Regions from separate parts of the Arthrobacter sp. BPSS-3 genome, predicted to be linked through region 1. Evidence: riboswitches for the same ligand, from Rfam matches in the RefSeq annotation. Region 1 holds a riboswitch; each other region holds the start of a gene.
The links. A riboswitch is a leader RNA that binds a small molecule or an ion and turns the genes downstream of it on or off. The one in region 1 is predicted to bind thiamine pyrophosphate.

Region 1 (7,334 bases):
CGGGACATCCTCCGCACGCCACACGGTGAGCCTGCTGCCGCGCACCATGGTCGGTTCCACTCTGGCGCTGGTCATCCTCGGCGTGGCCCTGACCGTGTTCGCCGGGCCGCTGTTCCGCCTCTCCGGCCAGTCCGCGGCCGAGATGCTGGACCGGTCCTCCTACATCCACGCGGTCCTCGGCGACGAGGTCACGGTCCCGGCCCCGCCGCAGCCCGTGGCCCAGGGAGGCGGCAAATGACCCGCAAACGCATCTCGCTGCGCCAGGAACTGCCGCTGCTGGTCTGGCTGGTGATTGTCTGGGGCGCCCTCTGGCAGGACTTCAGCGCCGGCAACCTGCTCTTCGGGGCGCTGATCGCTGTGTTCGTGGCCCGGTTGTTCTACCTGCCGCCGGTGGAATTGGGCGGACGGTTCAACGTGCTGCGCGCCGTCCCCTTTGGCCTGGTGTTCCTCGGCAAGGTGGTCGCGGCGAGCTTCCAGCTGCTCTACCTCGCCGTGGTGCGCGGGCCCCGGGTGGTCAGCGCCATCGTCGCGGTCCCGCTCCGCAGCCACTCGGATCTCCTGGTCACCGCCACCGGCCACGTCATCTCGCTGATTCCGGGCTCCCTGGTCGTGGAGGTGGACAGGGGTACGTCCACGCTCTATATCCACGGCATCAACGTCCGCGACGCCGAGGACGCCGCCAGGCTCCGCAAGGACGTCCGAGACACTGAGGCCGGCCTGATCCGGATCATGGGCTCCCCGGAGGAAGTTTCCGCCCTCAAACAGGAGGCAGCCGCATGATGCCGATCGTCCTGGCCGTGACCGCCGTGATTCTGTCCCTCGCGGCGGGCGGCGCCATCATCCGGATCGCCCGAGGGCCTTCGCTGCTGGACCGCGTGCTCGCCACCGACGTGCTGCTGGCCATCCTGGGCGCCGCGCTGTGCATCGACATGGCCGTCAACCGGCACCTGAACAACCTGATGCTGCTGGTGGCGATCTCGATCATCGGCTTCGTCGGGTCCGTGACCGTGGCCCGCTTCGTAGCCGACCGCAGGAGGCACCCCCATGAATCCTGAGACCTTCTCCGGGGATACGGTGATCGACGCCGTGTCCGCCGTGTTCATGGTGGTGGGTGCACTGATGTCCCTCGGCGCCGCGATCGGCCTGCTCCGCTTCCCGGACCTGATGAGCCGGATGCACGCCGCCACCAAGCCGCAGGTCCTGGGCCTGTTCCTGCTGCTGTGCGCCGTGGGCCTGCAGATGCGCACCTGGTGGGTGTGGCCGGTGCTGGTGGTCGCGTGGATCTTCCAGCTGCTGACCGTCCCGGTCTCCGCGCACATGGTGGGCCGCGCCGGCTACCGCACCAAGCACCTCCACCCGGAGTTGCTGAGCGCGGATGAGCTCGAAGCGGTGGTGCAGCAGGCCGCCGGGGAACGCGGCTTCAACGAGGACGGGGAGCCCCGCCGGGACTGATGCCCGGGGGACTCCCCGTCGGAGTCCGGTGGTGCGGTGCGCCTAGACGATGTCCTGGGTCTTGGCGAAGCGAGTGATGGCCCGCTGCGTGCCGCGGTTGGCGAGGACCTGGATGACGGCGCTCACCGAGGCCGAGATCAGCGCGAAGGTCAGGGCCTGGCGCAGCGTGGTGGGGACGTCGTCGTCGTGGCCCTTCGGCGGCTTGTTGCCGGTGGTCTTCTCCCAGACGGTGTCCACGAGCTTGGTGCCGACGAGACCGGCGACCAGGCTGATGCCGGTGCCGAGCAGTTTGATGACAATGTTCATTTCGTGCTCCTTGCGGGTGGAAACAGGACTGCCCCTAGCCTACTGGCACACCGGTCCGGGGCGGACGCCCCTGTCCGCCGCGCGCCGCCCGGCCTACCGTCGGGCATGGACAGAGACCGGGGCGCACCCTGGGCGCCGTTCCAGCTGGCGGCCGGCTGCTGCTCGATCGCGTTCGTGGTGCTGCTGGTGCTGGCCCTTGTGCTGGACTTCATCGCGCCGCCGCCGGTCGACGGGGCCGTGCCGACGCTTGAGTTCATCGCCCGCAACAAGCCCGTCTACGTCGCCGAGCAGCTGCTTTGGACGGTCCCGAACATCCTGGCGGTGCCCGTCTTCGCTGCGCTGTTCCTGGCGTGCGCTCCGGCGGCAGAGGGACTGGCACGGGGCCTGGCGCTGGGCGGCGCCCTGGTGGGCGGGCTGTCCTGGGCGCTGATCCTCGCCATCCCGGTTACCAGCCGCGGCTCTCTGGTGCTGGTCTACCTCAGCGACCGGTACGCCGGGGCGGCCGACGACGCCGCGCGGCAGCGGATCAGCGCCGCCGCCGAGGCGGTGATCGCCGAGAACAACACACCCGCCGTCGCCGGGGTGCTTTCCGCGGCGGGCATCCTCCTCATGTCCGTGGCCATGGTGCGGGCAGGGCTCTCCCGGGCGGTGGGCTGGCTGGGCATCGGCGCCGGTGCCCTGGGGCTGCTCGCGGAGGCGCTGCGGTACCTCGTCCCGGCGCTCTACGGCGGCTACGGCCTCCTGATGTGGGCGTGGTTCGTGGCGGCCGGGATCGTGCTGATCCGGCTCGGCAGGGAGGGGAGGCGGGCCCCGGCGGCGCGGGTGTAAACTGGGCCAGCCCACACGGGCGACATTCATAACGACAGGGGAGCGCCGCCGTCGGACCCTTCCGGAGGAATCCGGGAACCGTAGGTGGGCGCTGAGAGTGCGGACAGCCGCAGACCCTCGAACCTGATCCGGTTAGTACCGGCGCAAGGGAGTCGAGTTCTCAGGGTGTCCGGAACACGCGGCAGCGGCCGCCGTGGCCGGAATACCCTCCCCTCCTGTACCTCAGGAGGACGACATGACCGATATTTCCACCCCCCGCACCACAGCGGCCGGCAAAAAGAGCTGGCGCGTGGTCGACATTGTCCTGGCGGCGCTGATCGCGATTGCCGGCGGCGTCATCTTCTGGGCCTGGGACCAGGGCTCCAACGTGGTGTCCGTCCCGCTCACCGCCGTCTACCCGCCCCTGACCGGCCTCTACGCCGGCGGCTGGATGATCCCCGCGGTCCTCGGCATGCTGGTGGTCCGCAAGCCCGGCGCCGCGCTGTTCTGCGAGGCCGTCGCCGCCACCGGCGAGCTGATCATGGGCTCCCAGTACGGCACCACCGTGCTGATCTCGGGCATCCTGCAGGGCCTCGGCGCGGAGCTGGTCTTCGCCGCCTTCCGCTACAGCAAGTTCAACCTCCCGGTCTCCCTGCTCGCCGGCGCCGGCGCGGGCCTCTTCTGCGGCCTGAACGACTGCTTCCTGCCCTGGGGCTGGAACATCGCCTTCGAGGCCGGGGACAAGGCCGCCTACATCGTCTTCTGCGCCATCTCCGGTGCCGTGATCGCCGGCGGCCTGGCTTGGATCGCCACCCGCGGCCTGGCCCGGACCGGGGTGCTGGCCTCCTTCGCCTCCCGCAAGGCGGCCACCGAACCCGTCTTCTCCTGACACCCGCGCGCATGAACGCCGACGACGTCCGCCCCGCCGCGGTCACCGCCCGCGGTTGGGGCTGGCGGCACGCCGGACGGTCCCGGCCCGCCATCAGCGGACTGGACCTGGACATCAGCCCGGGCGAACGCGTCCTGCTGCTGGGACCTTCCGGCGCCGGTAAGTCGACCCTGCTGCACGCCCTGGCCGGGGTGCTCGGCGAGGGCGGCGGCGCGGACGCGGACGCCGACGACGCCGACGAGACCGGCAGCCTGCTCATCGACGGGGCCCCACCCCGGGACCGCCGCGGACGCGCCGGGCTGGTGCAGCAGGACCCGGAGACCCAGGTGGTGCTTTCCCGGGTGGGTGACGACGTCGCGTTCGGGGCGGAGAACCTCGCCGTCCCGCCCGCGGAGATCTGGGCCCGGGTAGGGGAGGCGCTCGACGACGTCGGCCTCGGTTCCCTGCCCCTGGGGCACCCGACCTCGGCCCTCTCCGGCGGACAGAAGCAGCGGCTTGCCCTGGCCGGCATCCTCGCGATGCGGCCCGGGCTGCTACTGCTGGACGAACCGACCGCCAACCTTGACCCCGCAGGTGTGCTGGAGGTCCGCGACGCCGTGGGCCGCTGCCTGGACCGGACCGGCGCCACCCTGGTGGTGGTCGAACACCGGGTTTCCGTGTGGAAGGACCTGGTGGACCGGATCGTGGTGCTGCAGCCCGGCAGCGCGGGCGACGCCGCCGTGCTGCTGGACGGGCCGCCGGACCGGGTGCTGGCCGAGGCACGGGAGATGCTGATCGCCGCCGGGGTCTGGGTCCCGGGCCACGTGCCGGCCACCCGCGCCCGGAGCACCGGCGACACCGGACAGGGGCCGGAGCACGGCTTCGAGGCGGGCCGCCTGCTGCTGGCCGCAGAATCCTTGGCCGTGTCCCGCGACCGTCCCCGCCGGGGCGGCCTCCGGACCCGCTTCCGGGCCGTGCCGCCCGTGCCGGTGCAGGAGGGTATCGCAGCGCAGGTCCGTGCCGGACGCGCGCTCACCATCACCGGGCCCAACGGCGCCGGGAAATCGACCTTCGCCCTTACCCTCGCCGGGCTGCTGGCCCCGGTGGCCGGGACCGTATCCGCTACCACCGACCTCAGCGCCGGCGCGGGCATCGACCCCTACGCCTGGAAGGCGCAGCAGCTGATCCCGCGGATCGGCACGGTCTTCCAGGAACCCGAACACCAGTTCGTGACCGGCCGGGTGCTGGACGAACTGACCTTCGGGCCGCGGCAACTGGGCCGCGGCGCGGACCGGGTGGACGAACTGCTGGAGCGGCTGCGGCTGCGGGACCTGGTGGACGCCAACCCCTACACCCTCTCCGGCGGCGAGAAGCGGCGCCTGTCCGTGGCTACCGTGCTGGCCGCCCACCCGCAGGTCCTGGTCCTGGACGAGCCCACGTTCGGCCAGGACGCCAACACCTGGGCCGAGCTGGCCTCCTTCCTCTCCGAACTCCTGGACGCCGGCACCGCCGTCGTCTCCGTCACCCACGACGCCGAATTCAGTGACGTCCTCGGCGGCGACGAACTCAAGCTGCAGGGGGCGGCGGCATGAGGGAGGCCCTGACCCTGGAGGGAAACCCCGCCGTGCTGGCCCGCGCCAACCCGCTGGCCAAGTTCTCCGGCGTCGTGCTGGTCACCGTGGCGCTCGCCCTGTCCATCGACTGGGTCTCCGCGTCCGTGGCGCTGGTCTTCGAGGTGCTGCTCTTCCCGCTGGCCGGGCTCACCCCCGCCCTGCTCTGGCGCCGCGGTTGGCCGTTGATCCTGGCCGCTGCCCTGGGCGGCTGGAGCACCGCCATCCTCGCCCCGGACCGGGGCCGGATCCTGCTGGACGTGGGGATCTGGTCCATCAGCGAGGGCTCGCTCCAGCTGGGCCTCGGCTTCCTGCTGCGCGGCCTCGCGATCGCGTTGCCCGCCGTGCTGCTGATGAGCTGCACCGACCCCACAGACCTGGCCGACGCCCTCGCGCAGCAGGCGAAGCTGCCGCACCGGTTCGTGCTGGGCACGCTCGCGGCGATGCGGCTGGTGGGACTCATGGCGGAGGAATGGCAGACTATCGGGATGGCCCGGCGGGCCCGCGGCGTGGGCTCGCACGGCAGCCCGGCGCAGCGGGCCAGGGCCATGCTGGGGCAAAGCTTCGGGCTGCTGGTCCAGGCGGTCCGGCGGGCGTCGCGGCTGGCGGTGACCATGGAGGCGCGCGGCTTCGGCGGTGCCCGGCGGACCTGGGCCCGGCAGGCTCGTTTCACCGGGCTGGATGTGTGGGTGGTCCTGGGCGGCGTGGTGATCGCGGGGTCAGCGGTAGCCGCCGCCGTCGCCGCCGGGACCTGGAACATGGTGTTCCTCGGCCAGCAGTGACCGCGATGTATCGCACCGCCCGATTATCGCACCAGCCGACTAGGGGTGTGACGCTACGCGCTTTTGGGTGCATCCGGAGGCGGACGGTAGCTCATCTGTGATATTTCTTGGATATGACGCTTCCGACTGCAGAACACCTCGGCACGGTCCTCAAGGACGCACGCGGCGAAAAGGGCTGGACCCAGGGCAAGCTTGCCGCCGAGCTCGGCACCAGCCAGAGCGCCGTCGCCCGGATGGAACAGGGCAAGCAGAACCTGAGCCTGAAGATGATCCAGCGCCTGGAGTCCATCTTCGGCCGCGCCATCGTCAAGGTGGGCCGGCCCCAGATGACCCACCTGCGCGTGGAGGGCGGCCACACCCTCTCCGGCGCCGTGGACGTCAACAGCAGCAAGAACGCCGGCGTCGCCCTGCTCTGCGCCAGCCTGATCAACCGCGGCACCACGGTGCTGCGCCGGCTGGCCCGGATCGAGGAGGTCAACCGGATCGTCGAGGTACTGACCAGCATCGGCGTCGAATGCACCTGGCTGAACGCCACCGACCTGCAGATCCGCCGCCCCGCCGTCCTGGACCTCGACGGCATGGACGTCGACGCAGCCCGGCGCACCCGCAGCGTCATCATGCTGCTGGGCCCGCTCCTGGACGAGTCCGCCGAGTACCGGCTCCCCTACGCCGGCGGCTGCGACCTGGGCACCCGGACCGTGGAGCCGCACATGCAGGCGCTGCGCCAGTTCGGCCTCCGCGTGGAGGCCACCTCCGGCTTCTACACCGTCCAGGCGCCGCCCGCCGACGGCGAGAACCGCTCCTTCGTCCTCAGCGAGCGGGGCGACACGGTCACCGAGAACGCCATCATGGCTGCCGCCCACCGCCGCGGCACCACGGTCATCCGCAACGCCAGCCCCAACTACATGGTCCAGGACCTCTGCTTCTACCTGCAGCGCCTGGGCGTGGAGATCGACGGCGTCGGGACCACCACGCTGAAGATCGTCGGCCGGCCCGCGGTGGACGTGGACATCGAGTACTTCCCCTCCGAGGACCCGATCGAGGCGATGAGCCTGATCACGGCCGGCATCGTGACCAACTCCGAGGTCACCATTCGCCGCGTGCCGATCGAGTTCATGGAGATCGAACTGGCCACCCTGGAGCAGATGGGCCAGCGGCTGGAGGTCTCCGCCGAATACGTGGCGCGCAACGGCCGGACCCGGCTGGTGGATGTCACCACCCGGCCCTCCGAGCTGAAGGCACCCGAGGACAAGATCCACCCCATGCCGTTCCCGGGCCTGAACATCGACAACCTGCCGTTCTTCGCCGTGATCGCCGCCAACGCGCAGGGCCAGACCATGATCCACGACTGGGTCTACGAGAACCGCGCCATCTATCTGACCGAGCTGAACCGGCTCGGCGCGCAGGTGCAGTTGCTGGACCCGCACCGGATCTACGTCAACGGCCCCACCAAGTGGCGCGCCGCCGAGGTGGGTTGCCCGCCGGCCCTCCGCCCTGCCGCCTGCCTGC
Region 2 (7,334 bases), on a different contig from region 1:
ACGCCCTGCCAGCGCCAGTTGTCGATGTCCACCCGGACCTCGGCGAGGGTCTCGGTGTTCCGGGACGGGTCGACGCCCTTTTCCTTCGCGTAGTCCGGGACCTTGCGGCCATCGATCGAGCCGGCCGAGTACCGGGCGCGGCGGGTGTTCTTTGCGTAGGGGGCCTTGATGCTGCTGGCCCGCAGGAGGGTGGCGACGGCGTCCCGCAGGTCGCGTTCGTCCACGGAGGCCGGCGGCTCGATCGCCATCAGGGCCATGATCTGCAGCAGGTGGCTCTGGATCATGTCCCGCAGCGCGCCCGCCCCGTCGTAGTACCGGGCCCGGCCCTCGAGCGCGAGGTCCTCGTCGAAGATGATTTCCACCTTCTCGATGTGCTCACGGTTCCAGACCGGCTCCAGGAAGGTGTTCGCGAAGCGGAGGCCCAGGATGTTCAGGACCGTGGCCTTGCCCAGGAAGTGGTCCACCCGGTGGATGTGGTCCTCGGGGACCAGAGCGGCGAGGGTCTTGTTCAGGTGCCGGGCCGATTCCTCGCTGGAGCCGAAGGGCTTCTCCATCACCAGCCGGGTGCCGGCGGGGACTTCCTCCGGGGTCAGTGCCTCGCAGGCCAGCTGGCTGATTTTCGGCGGCAGCGCGAAGTACACCGCCACCGGGCCGTCCAGCCCGGCCAGCAGGGACGCGAGCTCGCCGCCTGAGGTGACATCCAGGCGGTGGTAGCTGGTGGAGGTGCGGATCCGCTTGAGTTCGCGTTTTCCGTCCGTGTTTGCCTGCGAATTCGCGTCCGCGAAGGCGGTGTCCAGCCGCTCCAGCCACTGCTCCTGGCTCCAGTCGTCGGAGCCGGCGCCCACCAGGGTCAGGCCGGCGGCGTGGCCGCGGGCCACCAGCCGGGCCAGGCCCGGAAGCAGCAGCCGGCCGGTCAGGTCGCCGGACGCGCCGAGGATGAGCAGGGTCTTTACCGTCGGTTCACTGGTCACCTACGCCAGCATGCCACCTCCGAGCCGGGTCTTGGTACCCTAGATAGTCGAGTCCCGTTGTCGGGCCGGTTCGTTCCGGCGAGACAGTTCCGACACTGGCGCGCCGTTCCGGACGCCAGCTGCAGATCCACTGAAAGAAGTGCACGGCGCGTGTTCAATTCACTCTCTGACCGGTTGACAGCAACCTTCAAGAACCTTCGCGGCAAGGGCCGCCTGACCGAGGCCGACGTCGACGCCACGGTCCGGGAGATCCGCCGTGCCCTGCTTGACGCCGACGTCGCCGTGCCGGTGGTCCGCGAATTCACCTCCCGCGTGCGCGAGCGTGCCCTCGGCGCCGAGGTCTCCGGTGCGTTGAACCCCAGCCAGCAGATCGTGAAGATCGTCAACGAGGAACTCGTCGAGATCCTCGGCGGCGAGACCCGCCGGATCCGGCTGGCCAAGACCGGCCCCACCATCATCATGCTCGCCGGCCTCCAGGGCGCCGGTAAGACCACCCTCGCCGGCAAGCTCTCGAAGCACCTGAAGTCCCAGGGCCACAGCCCCATGCTGGTGGCCTGTGACCTGCAGCGCCCCAACGCCGTTACCCAGCTGCAGGTCGTCGGCCAGCGCGCCGGCGTACCGGTGTTCGCCCCGCACCCCGGCGCCACCTCCACCGAGCTGGACCACCCGGCCGGCGACCCGGTCGCCGTCGCCCGCGCCGGCGTCGAGGAAGCCAAGCGCACCCTGCACGACGTCGTGATCGTTGACACCGCCGGCCGCCTCGGCGTCGACGCGGACATGATGGAGCAGGCGCGCCAGATCCGCCGGGCCATCGTCCCGAACGAAGTCCTGTTCGTCATCGATTCGATGATCGGCCAGGACGCGGTCAACACCGCCATGGCGTTCGACGAGGGCGTGAACTTCACGGGCATCGTGCTCTCCAAGCTCGACGGCGACGCCCGCGGCGGTGCCGCGCTCTCCGTCGCGTCGGTCACCGGCAAGCCGGTCATGTTCGCCTCCACCGGCGAAGGCCTGGACGACTTCGAGCTCTTCCACCCGGACCGCATGGCCTCCCGCATCCTCGACATGGGCGACGTGCTCACCCTGATCGAGCAGGCCGAGAAGTCCTGGGACAAGGACGAAGCGGCCCGGATGGCGAAGAAGTTCGCCGACCAGGAAGACTTCACCCTCGAGGACTTCCTCGCCCAGATGCAGCAGATCCGCAACATGGGCTCGATGAAGAAAATGCTCATGATGATGCCCGGCGCGCAGAACATCCGGCAGCAGCTCGAGCAATTCGACGAGCGCGAAATCGACCGGGTTGAGGCGATCGTCCGGTCCATGACCCCGCACGAGCGGGTCGCGCCGAAGATCATCAACGGTTCCCGCCGCGCCCGCATCGCCCGCGGCTCCGGCGTGCACGTCTCCGAGGTCAACGGCCTGCTGGAACGCTTCGCCCAGGCGCAGAAGATGATGAAGAAGATGGCCGCCGGCGGCGGCATTCCGGGGATGCCCGGGATGCCGGGCATGGGCGGCGGGGCCCGCAAGGGCAACAAGCCCGCGCCCAAGAAGAAGGCCCGCTCCGGCAACCCGGCCAAGGCCGCGCAGGAGCTCAAGGACGCGGAGGCACGGCGCGCAGCCGGCGCCAAGGCCGTCCCCACCGGCGCCTCCTTCGGCCAGCAGGGCGACTTCGACCCCTCCCAGCTGAACCTGCCCAAGGGCTTCGACAAGTTCCTCGGCGGCAGCAAGTAGCGACACGCTGCGGCGGGCCGCGGCGTATGTCGCGGCCCCGTTGACGGACCCGTGGAATAGGCTTGGAGCATGTTCAAGGAGCGCGTAGTTTTCGTCCACGGGGCCGGCAGTTTCGGTGCCGCGGCGTGGCCGAAACAGCACGGCATGGCGCTGGCCTATGACGCGCTCTTCCTCCGCCGGCACGGCTTCGACCCGGTGGCCGAGCCGCTGGAAACCGACTTCGCGGCCGACGCCGGGATCGTCCTCGGCGCGCTGGCCGACGACGGCCGCGGTGCCGCCGGAGGCCACGTCGTCGCCCACTCCCAGGGCGCCATCGCCGCGATGATGGCTGCCGTCGAACGGCCCGACCTGGTCCAGTCCCTCACGCTGGTGGAACCGGCCTGCCTGTCCCTGACGGCGGAACTGCCGGCCACCGCCGCGCACCGGGCCCTGATGGAACCGCTCTTCGACGTCCGGCACAGCCTGGGCGACGAGGACTTCCACCGCGAATTCGTCCGCCGGGTGTTCGCCGCGCACGCCCCGCTGCACGGCGCCGCCGGGGAAGTCGCGGCGGACAACGCCCGGGAGGCGCGGCGGCTCCGGCTGCAGGCCCCGGCCTGGGAGGCGCCCCTGCACATCGTCCCCGGCGTCCCCACCCTGGTCCTCACCGGCGGCTGGGAACCGTTGTACGAGGAGATCGCCGGCTACCTCGTGGAGACCGGCGCCCGGCACCGCACCGCCCCGGGCGGGCACCGGCCGCAGGACTCACCGGAAGGGGACCGGGCGATCCGCTCCTTTATCGCCGACGTCGTCCGCAGCCGGCACGCCCGCGCCTCCTAGCCCCGCGCCTCCTAACTCCGGTCCTCCTAGCCCCAGCCTGCTAGTCCCGGGCAGCCCCCACACCCGGATCCGGCACGTAGACCTTGCCGCCGGAGGCGAGGAACTCCTCGCTCTTCTCCCGCATGCCCGCGTCGGCCCGGGCCGCCTGCGCCTCGGCGGAACCAAACTCGTTCCGGATGTCCTGGCTGATCCGCATCGAGCAGAACTTCGGCCCGCACATGGAACAGAAGTGCGCCGTTTTGGCCGGCTCGGCGGGCAACGTCTCGTCGTGGAAGGCCTCGGCGGTGACCGGGTCCAGGGACAGGGCGAACTGGTCCCGCCAGCGGAACTCGAAGCGGGCCTTGGACAGGGCGTCGTCCCGCTCCTGCGCGCCGGGGTGGCCCTTCGCAAGGTCCGCGGCGTGGGCGGCGATCTTGTAAGTGATCACGCCGGTCTTCACGTCGTCCCGGTTCGGCAGGCCCAGGTGCTCCTTGGGGGTGACGTAGCAGAGCATGGCCGTCCCGTACCGGGCGATCTCGGTTGCGCCGATGGCGGAGGTGATGTGGTCGTAGCCGGGGGCGACGTCGGTCACGAGCGGACCCAGGGTGTAGAACGGCGCCCCCTTGCACAGCTCCTGCTGGCGTTCTACGTTTGCCCGGACCAGGTGGAACGGGACATGGCCCGGGCCCTCCACCATCACCTGCACGTCGAATTCCCAGGCCCGCTGCGTGAGCTCGGCGAGGGTGTCCAGTTCGGCGAACTGCGCGGCGTCGTTGGCATCCGCCGTCGACCCCGGCCGCAGCCCGTCGCCGAGGGAGAACGCTACGTCGTACTTCGCGAAGATTTCGCAGAGCTCGTCGAAGTGGGTGTACAGGAAGTTCTCCCGGTGGTGCGCCAGGCACCAGCCGGCCATGATGGAGCCGCCGCGGGACACGATCCCGGTGACCCGGTCGGCGGTCAGCGGCACGTACCGGAGCAGCACCCCCGCGTGGATGGTCATGTAGTCCACGCCCTGCTCGCACTGCTCGATCACGGTGTCCCGGAAGATTTCCCAGGTCAGCGCATTCGCCTCGCCGTTGACCTTTTCCAGGGCCTGATAGATCGGGACGGTGCCGATGGGCACGGGGGAGTTGCGGATGATCCACTCGCGGGTGGTGTGGATGTCATCGCCGGTGGAGAGATCCATGACGGTGTCGGCGCCCCACTGGGTGGCCCACTGGAGCTTGTCCACCTCCTCGGCGATGGAGCTGGTGACGGCCGAGTTGCCGATGTTGGCGTTGATCTTCACCAGGAAGGCCTTTCCGATGATCATCGGTTCGGACTCGGGGTGGTTGATATTCGCCGGGATGATGGCCCGGCCGGCGGCGAGTTCGCCGCGGACAAGTTCGACGTCGCAGTTCTCGCGCAGCGCCACGAACCGCATTTCGGGGGTCACCACGCCCTGCCGCGCGTAATGCATCTGGGTGACGGTCCGGCCGGGGAGGGCCCGGCGCGGTGCCGGGGGAGCGCCGCGCCACTCCGCCGAGGCGGCCCCGCGGCGGACCGCGGACTTGCCGTCGTCGAGAAGGCTGCGCTCCCGGCCGGAGTAGGGCTCGGTGTCCCCGCGGCCGGTAATCCAGTCGGCCCGGAGCGGCGGCAGGCCCGCCACCGGGTCGCTGCCCGGCCCCGCCGTGCGGTAGGCCCGGAACGGAGGATTCGGGGTGCCGCCGGGGGACGGTTCCAGGGCGATGTCGGTCACCGGGACCCGCAGGCCGTCGCCTTCGATGTAGGCCAGCATGTGCGACGCGAGGGCAGGGCTGTGCTGGGAATTTGTGGTGCTCAAGGGTTACTCACTTCCTTCGCCGGCATTACCCGGACAGGTTCAACGGTCGCAGGCTGCCTCAGCCCGATCTCAGCCCCTGCAAGGGCTCCCGTGTGGTCGTAGACGAAGCTACCACAGGGCCCCGGACACGGCTCCAAGGTTTCCGCCGGCCGCGGTTAGGCTGGGACCCATGAGCGGCATCATCGAATTCACCGGGCCCGTCCTCACCGCCGTGAACCGGGAGCGGCGCGGCCTGTGGTCCGTGGACGGGGTGCTGACCTTCGACCGTCCGGAGGCGGCGCCGGACCGTGTGATCGACGGGTGGGTGATCCCGGGACTGGTGGACGCCCACTGCCACATCGGGCTCGGGCCCGGCGGTGACGTCGACGCCGGCGTCGCCGAAGCGCAGGCGCGCACGGACCGTGACGCCGGGACCCTGCTGGTCCGCGACGCCGGAGCGGTGCACGACACCCGCTGGATCCAGCAGCGGCGGGACCTGCCCCGGATCATCCGTGCGGGCCGCCACATCGCCCGAAGCCGCCGCTACCTGCGCGGCCTCGCCGTTGAGGTGGACCCCGGTGACCTGGTCGAGGAGGTCCGGAAGCAGGCGCGGGCGGGGGACGGCTGGGTCAAGCTCGTGGGGGACTGGATCGACCGCGACGCCGGGGACCTTGCCGCAAGCTTCCCCGCCCGCACCGTCAGGGACGCCGTCAGCGCCGCCCACGACGAGGGCGCCCGGGTCACCGCGCACTGCTTCGCCGAGGACACCCTCGATGACATGCTCGACGCGGGCATCGACTGCATCGAGCACGCGACCGGGCTGCTGCCCCGCCATCTTCCGCGTTTCGTCGACCAAGGCGTGCCGATCGTCCCCACCCTGGTCAACATCGCCACCTTCCCGGACATCGCCGCGCAGGCCGAACCCAAGTTCCCGCGCTACGCCGCCCACATGCGCACGCTCTGGGAACGCCGGGCCGAGCGGGTCCTCGAGGCCCACGAGGCCGGGGTGGCCATCTACGCGGGAACCGACGCCGGGAGCGTGATTGCCCACGGGCGGATCGTCGACGAGTTGGAGGCACTGCATGCCGCCGGACTGGGCGCGGCCACCGCCCTCGAGGCCGGCGCCTGGTCCTCCCGGGCCTGGCTGTGCGCCGCCGGAATCGCCGAGGGTGCGCCCGCCGACGTCCTGGTCTGCGCCGCTGACCCGCGGCGGGATCTCTCCACGTTGCGGAATCTGCGCGCCGTCGTCCTCCGCGGGGACGTCATCGGCGCGGCATCCGCGGAATAAATTGAAGCTTCAAGTAATTTTATCTGGTGAGAGCCGCCGAATGACGGCTGAACCCCACAGCACCGGAGTGATGCAATGACCACCAACGCCGCCACCCAGGACCTCTTGCCGGCCGACCTCTCGATGGGCACCGTGATGCTCAAGGTCGGCGACCTGGCGATGATGACCGACTATTACCAGCGCGCCCTCGGCCTGGAGGTGGTGGCCGAGCAGGGCGGCGGCCTCTACCTCGGACGCGGCCAGACGCCGCTGGTGCACCTCGCGCCGGCCCCGGGACTGAACCTCCCCTCCCGGGGCGAGGCCGGGCTCTTCCACACCGCCCTCCTGTTCGAGGACCAGGCGGCGCTGGCCGCCACCGTCGCCACCGCAGCCCAGTACGATCCCCGGTTCTTCACCGGCAGCGCGGACCACCTGGTCAGCGAGGCCTTCTACTTCAACGACCCCGAGGGCAACGGCATCGAGCTGTACTGGGACCGTCCGCGCGAGGAATGGTCCTGGGATGGCGCGAATGTTGTCATGGACAGCTTGGCGCTGCCGCCGCAGCGTTACCTGGAGCAGCACCTCACCGAGGCGTCGCTCGCCGGCCAGCACGAAACCGGCGCCGGCGTCGGGCACGTCCACCTCCAGGTCGGCGACGTGCAGTCCGCCCACGACTTCTACGTCGGGACCCTGGGCTTCGAAAAGACCGCAGGCTGGCACGGCCAGGCGCTTTTCGTCTCGGCCGGCGGCTACCACCACCACATGG
Region 3 (7,334 bases), on a different contig from region 1:
TCCTGGCGCTTCTGGACCCGGCCGGTGTTGAAGGGCGGGTCCACGTAGATGAGGGTGAAGGCGCCGTCCGGCAGCGTCTGGAGGTACTCCGCGTTGTCCGCGTGTACCACCAGGTTGCTGCCGTCCGGCGCCCAGACGGAGTCAGGCATGGTGGGGATTAGGCCTCGGCGCTGCGCGTCGCGGTACCGCCCTGGGCCTCCCCGGAAACCACTTCGCCGTTGTGGCGGCGGGTCCGGGTGCGGCGGCGGGCACGGGTGGCCCGGTCAACCTCGGTGGCGGACGTCGCGGCGGCGGCGCGGCCGGTGGCCTCCGCGGGCGCTGCGGCCGTCTCCTGCTCGGGGGCGGTCCGACGACGGCGCGAACCTTCGCGGGTGCCTTCGCGGGAGCCTTCGCGCGAACCGGAGCGGGAGCCGGAACGTCCGCCCTCGCGGCCGCCTTCGGACGAACCGGCCCGCGAACCCTCGCGGCCGCCGGAGCGTCCGCCCTCACGGGAGCCCGAGCGGCCGCCGTCGCGGGAGCCGGTGCGGGCGCCGTCACGTCCGCTGCTGCGCGGGTTCTTCTTGCCGGTCTCGCCTAGGTCCTCGAGTTCCTCGGCGTCCACGCCGGCCAGGACGCGCTTGTCGCGCGGCAGGCGGCCCTTGGTTCCCTCGGGGATATCCAGGTCCTCAAACAGGTGCGGGGAGGAGGAGTAGGTCTCGATGGGTTCCGGAACGCTCAGGCCGAGGGCCTTGTTGATCAGGCCCCAGCGCGGCATGTCGTCCCAGTCCACGAAGGTCACGGCGGTGCCCTTGTTGCCGGCGCGGCCGGTGCGGCCCACGCGGTGCAGGTAAATCTTCTCGTCCTCGACGCACTGGTAGTTGATCACGTGCGTGACGTCGTCGACGTCGATGCCGCGGGCGGCGACGTCGGTGGCGACAAGGACATCCACCTTGTTGTTGCGGAAGGCGCGCAGCGCCTGTTCGCGGGCGCCCTGGCCGAGGTCACCGTGGATGGCGGCGGCCGCGAACCCGCGGTCCACGAGTTCCTCGGCGACCTTTGCGGCGGTGCGCTTGGTCTTGGTGAAGATGATGGTCCGGCCGCGGCCGCGGGCCTGCAGGATCCGGGCCACCACCTCGACCTTGTCCATGCTGTGGGCGCGGTAGATCAGCTGGCGGATGTCCCGCTTTGTCAGGCCCTCGTCCTCGGGGTCCGCGGCGCGGATGTGGGTGGGCTGGCTCATGTAGCGGCGGGCCATGGCGATGACCGGGCCGGGCATGGTGGCGGAGAACAGCAGGGTCTGGCGCACGGCCGGGGTGGCGGCGATCAGCGTCTCGACGTCGGGCAGGAAGCCCAGGTCCAGCATCTCGTCGGCCTCGTCGAGGATGACCATCTTCACGTTCTTGAGCACCAGGTGCTTCTGCTTGAACAGGTCGATCAGGCGGCCGGGGGTGCCGACGACAACCTCCACGCCCTTCTGCAACGCATCGACCTGCGGCTCGTACGCGCGGCCGCCGTAGATGGTGGCGATCCGGGCGTTGCGCTTGCGGGCCGCGTTCTGCAGGTCGTTGGCGACCTGGACGGCGAGCTCGCGGGTCGGGACGATCACGAGGGCCTGCGGGGCACCCGGTGTCGGGAGGGCGTCGTAGCCGGCGTCGTCGCGGCCGACGACCCGCTGCAGCGCGGGGATGCCGAAGCCGAGGGTCTTGCCGGTACCGGTCTTGGCCTGGCCGATGATGTCGTGGCCGCCCAGGGCCACCGGCAGGGTCATGGCCTGGATGGGGAACGGGTGTGTGATCCCGGCGTCGGCCAGGGACTCGACGATGTCGGCGCGGACGTTGAAGTCGGCGAACGTCTTTTCCGGAAGGGCGTGGGGCGCCTCGTCGGAGCTGATGGTTTCTTCCGGTTCGATCGATTCCGTGCCGGATTCGTCGGTCAGAAGCTGATGCGTGTGCAATTCACTCACGGGGAGTTTCCTTATTCATTTGGGTTGCGCTGCCTGCTCGACGGGGCGGCGGAGGGCCGTTCCGGAGCACGCTCGGTAGGCGCAAGCAAGTCCAGTGGAGCCGATCGCGGGCTATCTAGATGCTGGCACTGGGACCAGCGGGTGTGTCTCAAGATCGCGTAGGGGCGGGCTTGTTGATTCGAAATTACGAGGAAATCAACGACCGGGCATCCATTACTACCCTTCCAGTCTAGCCGTTCGGCCCCTGCGTCCCCGACGGCGCGGCCGTTGCGGCGCGGTGCGGCCTCAGCCGGCGAGCTCCAGCCGCACCTCGCGGGCGGCGATGTCAGCCGAGACGACGCGTACCCGGACCAGGCTGCCCGACTCCATCTCACCCGGGCATCGGGCGGTCACGGCCGGCTCTGCGATCTGCACGATTCCGGACGGACCGTTGCCGTTGGGTTTTGTCCCGTTCCCGTTGCCGTTGCCGGCCCCCGCGCCGTTACCGTTGGCGGGCTTCGACCCGGAAATGACGACGGCGTCGAACTCCTGGCCGACGTGGTTGACTAGCAGCGCCGCCTCGACCGTGTCCAGGGACATCCGCTCCAGCTTCCCGGCGAGCTGGTCCGAGGCCGCCATGATCGCGGGCAGGGACGGCAGCGCCTCCCGGGCCCAGGCGGGAACTTCAGCGCCGTTCGAGAGCGCCTCGCAGATGACCAGGACGAACCGGTCGATCAGCCGCCGCAGCGGGGCGGTGGAGTGCGCGTACGACGCGCCGATGGCGGATTGGATGGCGTCGTCCGGGACGCTGCCATCGAACGGGGTGTAGCCGGCGCCGCGGAACAGCATCCCGGCCGAGTGCAGGATGGCCAGCTGCTTGGGGTCTGTGGGGTCCAGGGTGCGCAGGTATTCCCCGTAGCTGGTCTCCCCGTCCCACGGCTTGCCGAGCGCTCCGGTCTGCCGGCGGAAGTGGCGCAGGGAGCGTTCGTCCGGCGCGGGCATGGTCCGCAGGATGCCCACCTTGCCCTTGAGCATCAGGCCCGCGGCGGCCATTCCGGTCATCAGCGAGATCTGCGCGTTCCAGTCCTCCACCGGCAGCGGGGGAGCCGCGACGATCCGGTAGCCGCCGTCGGGGAGCTGTTCGATTTCCTGGTCCGGCATGTTCAGGCTCGCTCCGCCGCGCTGCCGCTCGAGCTCCACCCGCTTGCCGCCGACCTCTTTCAGCAGTTCCAGGACGGGGGCGGCCGTGCCGGCGTCGAGGTCCGCCTGCACCCCGGCGTAACTGAGCTTGGCGCGGCTGATGACCCGGGCGCGGCGCACCAGGACCGAGGACACCTCGGCGGCGGCGTCGAGCTCGAACTCCCAGACGAAGGCCGCGCAGAGCTGGCCGGCCAGGAGGCTGCCGGCGGCCTCGCTGATGACCTCGGGGTGGAGCGGGATGCGGCCCTCGGGCGTGTAGAAGGTCTGCCCGCGGCGGCGCGTCTCGGCGTCGAGCGGGCCGCCGGGGGCCACGAAGGACGGGACATCGGCGATCGCGTAGAAGACCTTGTATCCGTCGCCGGAGCGGTCAATGAACAGGGCCTGGTCCAGGTCCGTGGACGACGCCGGGTCGATCGTCACGAACTCCACGTGGGTCAGGTCCAGGCCGGGAAGTTCGTGCCCGGCCACCGCCGCCTCGGCGTCGCGCAGCGCCTCCTTGGGGAACGGCCCGGGCAGTTCCAGGACGGTGCGCAGGGCCTTCAGCGCCTCGGCGAGCTGGTTTTGCTGCTGGCGGACGCTCGGCGTCAGGCGATGGTGAGACACGAAAGTCAGGGTAGCCCGAAATCCGCCGCTAGTCTTGAACGATGAGCACTCCGACGCCGGATTCCGCCCGCGATCACCGCTTTCTCACGGACCTGCTCGGCGTGATGGCCTACAGCGAACTCTCCGCCTTTGAACGGCTCTCCTCCGACGCCCGCTACGCGCCCGCCCTCCGGGACAGGGCCGTGCTGGGCCGGCTGGCGGTGCGGGAGTTCGAGCACTACGAACTCGTGTGCGCCCGGCTGCGGGACATGGGCGAGGACGTGGAGGGCGCCATGGTGCCGTTCCAGCGCTCGGTTGACCACTTCCATGAGCGGACGCGGCCGGCCGACTGGTTCGAGTCGCTGATGAAGGCGTATGTCATCGACACCGTCTCCGCCGACTTCTACCGTTCCCTGATTCCGCGGCTGGATCCCGCCACCGCGGCCCTCGTGGAGCAGGTCCAGGCCTCCGAAGAGGCCACCGGGGTGCTGCGTGAACGGCTCAAGCAGGCCCTGGCCGACGATCCCCGGCTGGCCTCCCGGCTGGCGCTGTGGGCACGGCGGCTTCTCGGCGAGGCGCTGACCCAGGCGCAGCGGGTCGCGGCCGACCACGCTTTCCTGGCCGTCCAGGGTTCGGAAGCAGCGGGCAACGGGGCAACGGGCAACGGCGTCCCTGCGGGCACGGATCCGGTCCGGGCGCTGCTGACTTCGCTGGCCACGGCGCACTCCCGCCGGATGACCCTGCTGGGCCTGGCCGGGTAGAGGGCCTGCGGCCGGTGAGGCCGAGGCGACCGGCCGCGCTTACGCACGGCCGCGACTAAGCCCGGGCGTCGAGGGCGGCGAGCAGGGCCTGCGCCGCAGCGGCGGGGTCGTCCGCCTTGGTGATCGCCCGGACCACCACGATCCGCCGGGCCCCGGCGTCGAGGACCTGCTCCACATTTGTCAGGTCGATGCCGCCGATCGCGAACCACGGCACGACGCCGGCCACCTTGCCGCCGTCGCCAGCGGCCTCGGCGCGCTCGATCGCGTCGGCGGCGTAGCGGACCAGGTCCAGGCCGACGGCGGCCCGGCCGGGCTTGGTGGGTGTCGCCCAGACCGGGCCCACGCAGAAGTAGTCCAGCCCGCTCCGGCCCGGCGCGGCGGCGATGGCGGCGTCGACCTGCTCCGGGGTGTGGGTGGACAGGCCGATCACGGTGTCCTTGCCGAGGAAGTCCCGGGCCGCTCCGAACGGAATGTCCTTCTGCCCGATGTGGAACACCGGGGCACCGGCCAGCGAGGCCAGGTCGGCGCGGTCGTTGACGGCCCAGAGCCGGCCGTGGCGCGCCGCGACCGTGTGCAGGACCTCCAGCAGCTCCAGTTCCTCCGCGGCTTCGATGGTCTTGTCGCGGAGCTGGATGATGTCCACGCCCCCGGTAAACGCGGCATCGACAAAGGCTTCAAAGTCTCCGCGGTCCTTGCGGGCATCGGTGCAGAGGTACAAACGGGCGGTGCTGTGGACATCCTGGCTCATGCCCCAAGCGTAGTTCCTCTAAACTGGGCGCATACCGCGGGAGCCCCGCACGCCGTCGACGGCGCAGGGCTGAGAGGGCGTCAGAGCCGACCACTTGACCTGATCCGGCTAGTACCGGCGTAGGGAAGGAACCCATGAACACCACCCCCAGCCCTAAGGCCCGGCCGCACGGCCCCGGTGCCCGGCCTGACGGCCCCCTCGACGCCGTCGTGATTGGCGGGGGCGTGATCGGCCACGGCATCGCCTGGGAACTCCGGCGCTCCGGACGCACCGTGGCGCTGATCGACGACGCCCCCGGGGACGGCGCCAGCTGGGCCGCCGCCGGGATGCTGGCACCCGTCAGCGAACTCCACTACCAGGAGGAGGGACTGCTGCCCCTGATGCTGGAGTCCTCCAGGCTCTGGCCCGCCTTCGCCGGCAGCCTCGCCGACGGCGGCGACGGGGGAGCCGGCACCGGCTACCTCACGACGCCGACCCTCGCCGTGGGCGCCGACGCCGCGGACCGGCAGGCGCTCGCGGACCTGCGCGCCCTCCAGGTGGCCTCCGGACTGTCCGTCGAACCCCTCACCGTGCGGGAGGCCCGCCGCCGCGAACCGTTGCTCAGCCCGGCGATCTCCTGCGCCTTCGAGATCCCCGCCGACCACCAGGTGGACCCGCGCCGCCTGATCACCCGGATCAGAGCCCTGCTGGCAGCCGACACCGCATTCCGGGCCGTCCCGCACCGCGCCGCGGGCCTAATCGAGGCGGACGGCCGGATCGCCGGCGTGCGGCTCAGCGGGGGAGAGGAGATCCGGTCGGCCGAGACCATCGTGGCCAACGGCCTGGGCGCCGCCGCCCTGCAGGACCTCCCGGCCGGGCTCACCCTGCCGCTGCGGCCGGTCCACGGCGACATCCTCCGGCTCCGGGTGCCCGAACGCCTGCGTCCATTGCTGAGTTCCACCGTGCGCGGGCTGGTCCGGGGTGTCCCGGTCTACATCGTTCCGCGCGGAGACGGAACCGTGGTGGTTGGCGCCACCCAGCGCGAGGACCAGGCCGGGGACCTGGGCGTCTCCGCCGGAGGGGTCTACCAGCTGCTGCGCGATGCCCAGCAGCTGGTCCCGGCCGTCGCCGAGCTGGAACTCGTCGAGGCCACGGCCAGGGCACGCCCCGGCACCCCGGACAACGCCCCGCTGCTGGGACGGGTCCGTGCCGCCGGCGGCGGCCACGTTCCGGGCCTGGTGATCGCCACCGGCTTCTTCCGGCACGGTGTGCTGCTGACCCCGGCGGCCGCGGCCATCTGCCGGGAGCTGCTGGACGGCACCCCGGACCCGCGCTGGGACGGGTTCCTCCCGGACCGCTTCGACCGCCCACGCACCGACGCTGAGCACAACCAGTCGACCAGCTTAACCAACGCTCTCCACCCCGCGACCCACAGGACAACCGCATGAACATCACCCTCAACGGGAAGCCGCACGCGCTCCCGGACAACGCCACGGTCGGCGCCCTCGTCAGCGGCGTCACCGGCCGGCCCCTGGCGGACAACGGCCAGGCCACGGACGGACGCAAACTCGGCGTCGCCGTCGCGCGCAACGCCGAGGTCGTGCCCCGCAGCCGGTGGCACGCAACAGAACTCATCGAGGGCGACGACGTCGAACTCGTCACCGCGGTACAGGGAGGATGAACGGCATGAACGAAGCAGACACCGCGCAGGAGCCCGCCGTGAAGGCCACGGCGCACCGCGACCCGGTGACCTTCGACGGCGTGGAGCTGGGCTCCCGGCTCATCATGGGCACCGGCGGCGCACCCAGCCTCGACGGCCTCGGCGCCGCACTGGAAGCGTCCGGAACGGAACTGACCACCGTGGCGATGCGCCGCTACTCCCCGGCAGAGAGCGGATCGCTGTTCCAACTGCTGGCCGACCGCAACATCCGGGTGCTGCCCAACACCGCAGGATGCTTCACCGCCCGCGACGCGGTGCTCACCGCCGAACTGGCCCGCGAGGCGCTGGAGACGGACTGGGTGAAGCTCGAAGTGATCGCCGACGAACAGACGCTGCTTCCGGACGCCCTGGAACTGGCCGACGCCACCGAACAGCTGGTGGCGCGCGGGTTCAAGGTCTTCGCCTACACGAACGACGATCCGG

Region 2: another riboswitch for thiamine pyrophosphate. It lies ahead of thiC (phosphomethylpyrimidine synthase ThiC); the one in region 1 lies ahead of ACFVY3_RS14720 (ECF transporter S component).
Region 3: another riboswitch for thiamine pyrophosphate. It lies ahead of thiO (glycine oxidase ThiO); the one in region 1 lies ahead of ACFVY3_RS14720 (ECF transporter S component).

What each region holds. Positions count from the first base shown of each region.
Region 1 covers NZ_JBIMMV010000009.1:161,233-168,566, reverse strand. The annotation lists gene ACFVY3_RS14750 (Na+/H+ antiporter subunit D) at 1-238, shown strand, start outside; gene ACFVY3_RS14745 (Na+/H+ antiporter subunit E) at 235-780, shown strand; gene ACFVY3_RS14740 (monovalent cation/H+ antiporter complex subunit F) at 777-1,055, shown strand; gene mnhG (monovalent cation/H(+) antiporter subunit G) at 1,045-1,452, shown strand; gene ACFVY3_RS14730 (DUF4235 domain-containing protein) at 1,495-1,758, opposite strand; gene ACFVY3_RS14725 (hypothetical protein) at 1,864-2,586, shown strand; TPP riboswitch at 2,613-2,754, shown strand; gene ACFVY3_RS14720 (ECF transporter S component) at 2,822-3,454, shown strand; gene ACFVY3_RS14715 (ABC transporter ATP-binding protein) at 3,466-5,025, shown strand; gene ACFVY3_RS14710 (energy-coupling factor transporter transmembrane component T family protein) at 5,022-5,825, shown strand; gene ACFVY3_RS14705 (UDP-N-acetylglucosamine 1-carboxyvinyltransferase) at 5,939-7,334, shown strand, end outside.
Region 2 covers NZ_JBIMMV010000002.1:229,612-236,945, forward strand. The annotation lists gene ACFVY3_RS04015 (glucose-6-phosphate dehydrogenase) at 1-971, opposite strand, end outside; gene ffh (signal recognition particle protein) at 1,122-2,702, shown strand; gene ACFVY3_RS04025 (alpha/beta fold hydrolase) at 2,772-3,521, shown strand; gene thiC (phosphomethylpyrimidine synthase ThiC) at 3,562-5,277, opposite strand; TPP riboswitch at 5,317-5,424, opposite strand; gene ACFVY3_RS04035 (amidohydrolase family protein) at 5,492-6,589, shown strand; gene ACFVY3_RS04040 (VOC family protein) at 6,665-7,334, shown strand, end outside.
Region 3 covers NZ_JBIMMV010000001.1:602,935-610,268, forward strand. The annotation lists gene ACFVY3_RS02910 (DNA-methyltransferase) at 1-149, opposite strand, end outside; gene ACFVY3_RS02915 (DEAD/DEAH box helicase) at 158-1,942, opposite strand; gene ACFVY3_RS02920 (RNB domain-containing ribonuclease) at 2,228-3,724, opposite strand; gene ACFVY3_RS02925 (ferritin-like fold-containing protein) at 3,766-4,464, shown strand; gene thiE (thiamine phosphate synthase) at 4,520-5,212, opposite strand; TPP riboswitch at 5,239-5,356, shown strand; gene thiO (glycine oxidase ThiO) at 5,347-6,639, shown strand; gene thiS (sulfur carrier protein ThiS) at 6,636-6,872, shown strand; gene ACFVY3_RS02945 (thiazole synthase) at 6,878-7,334, shown strand, end outside.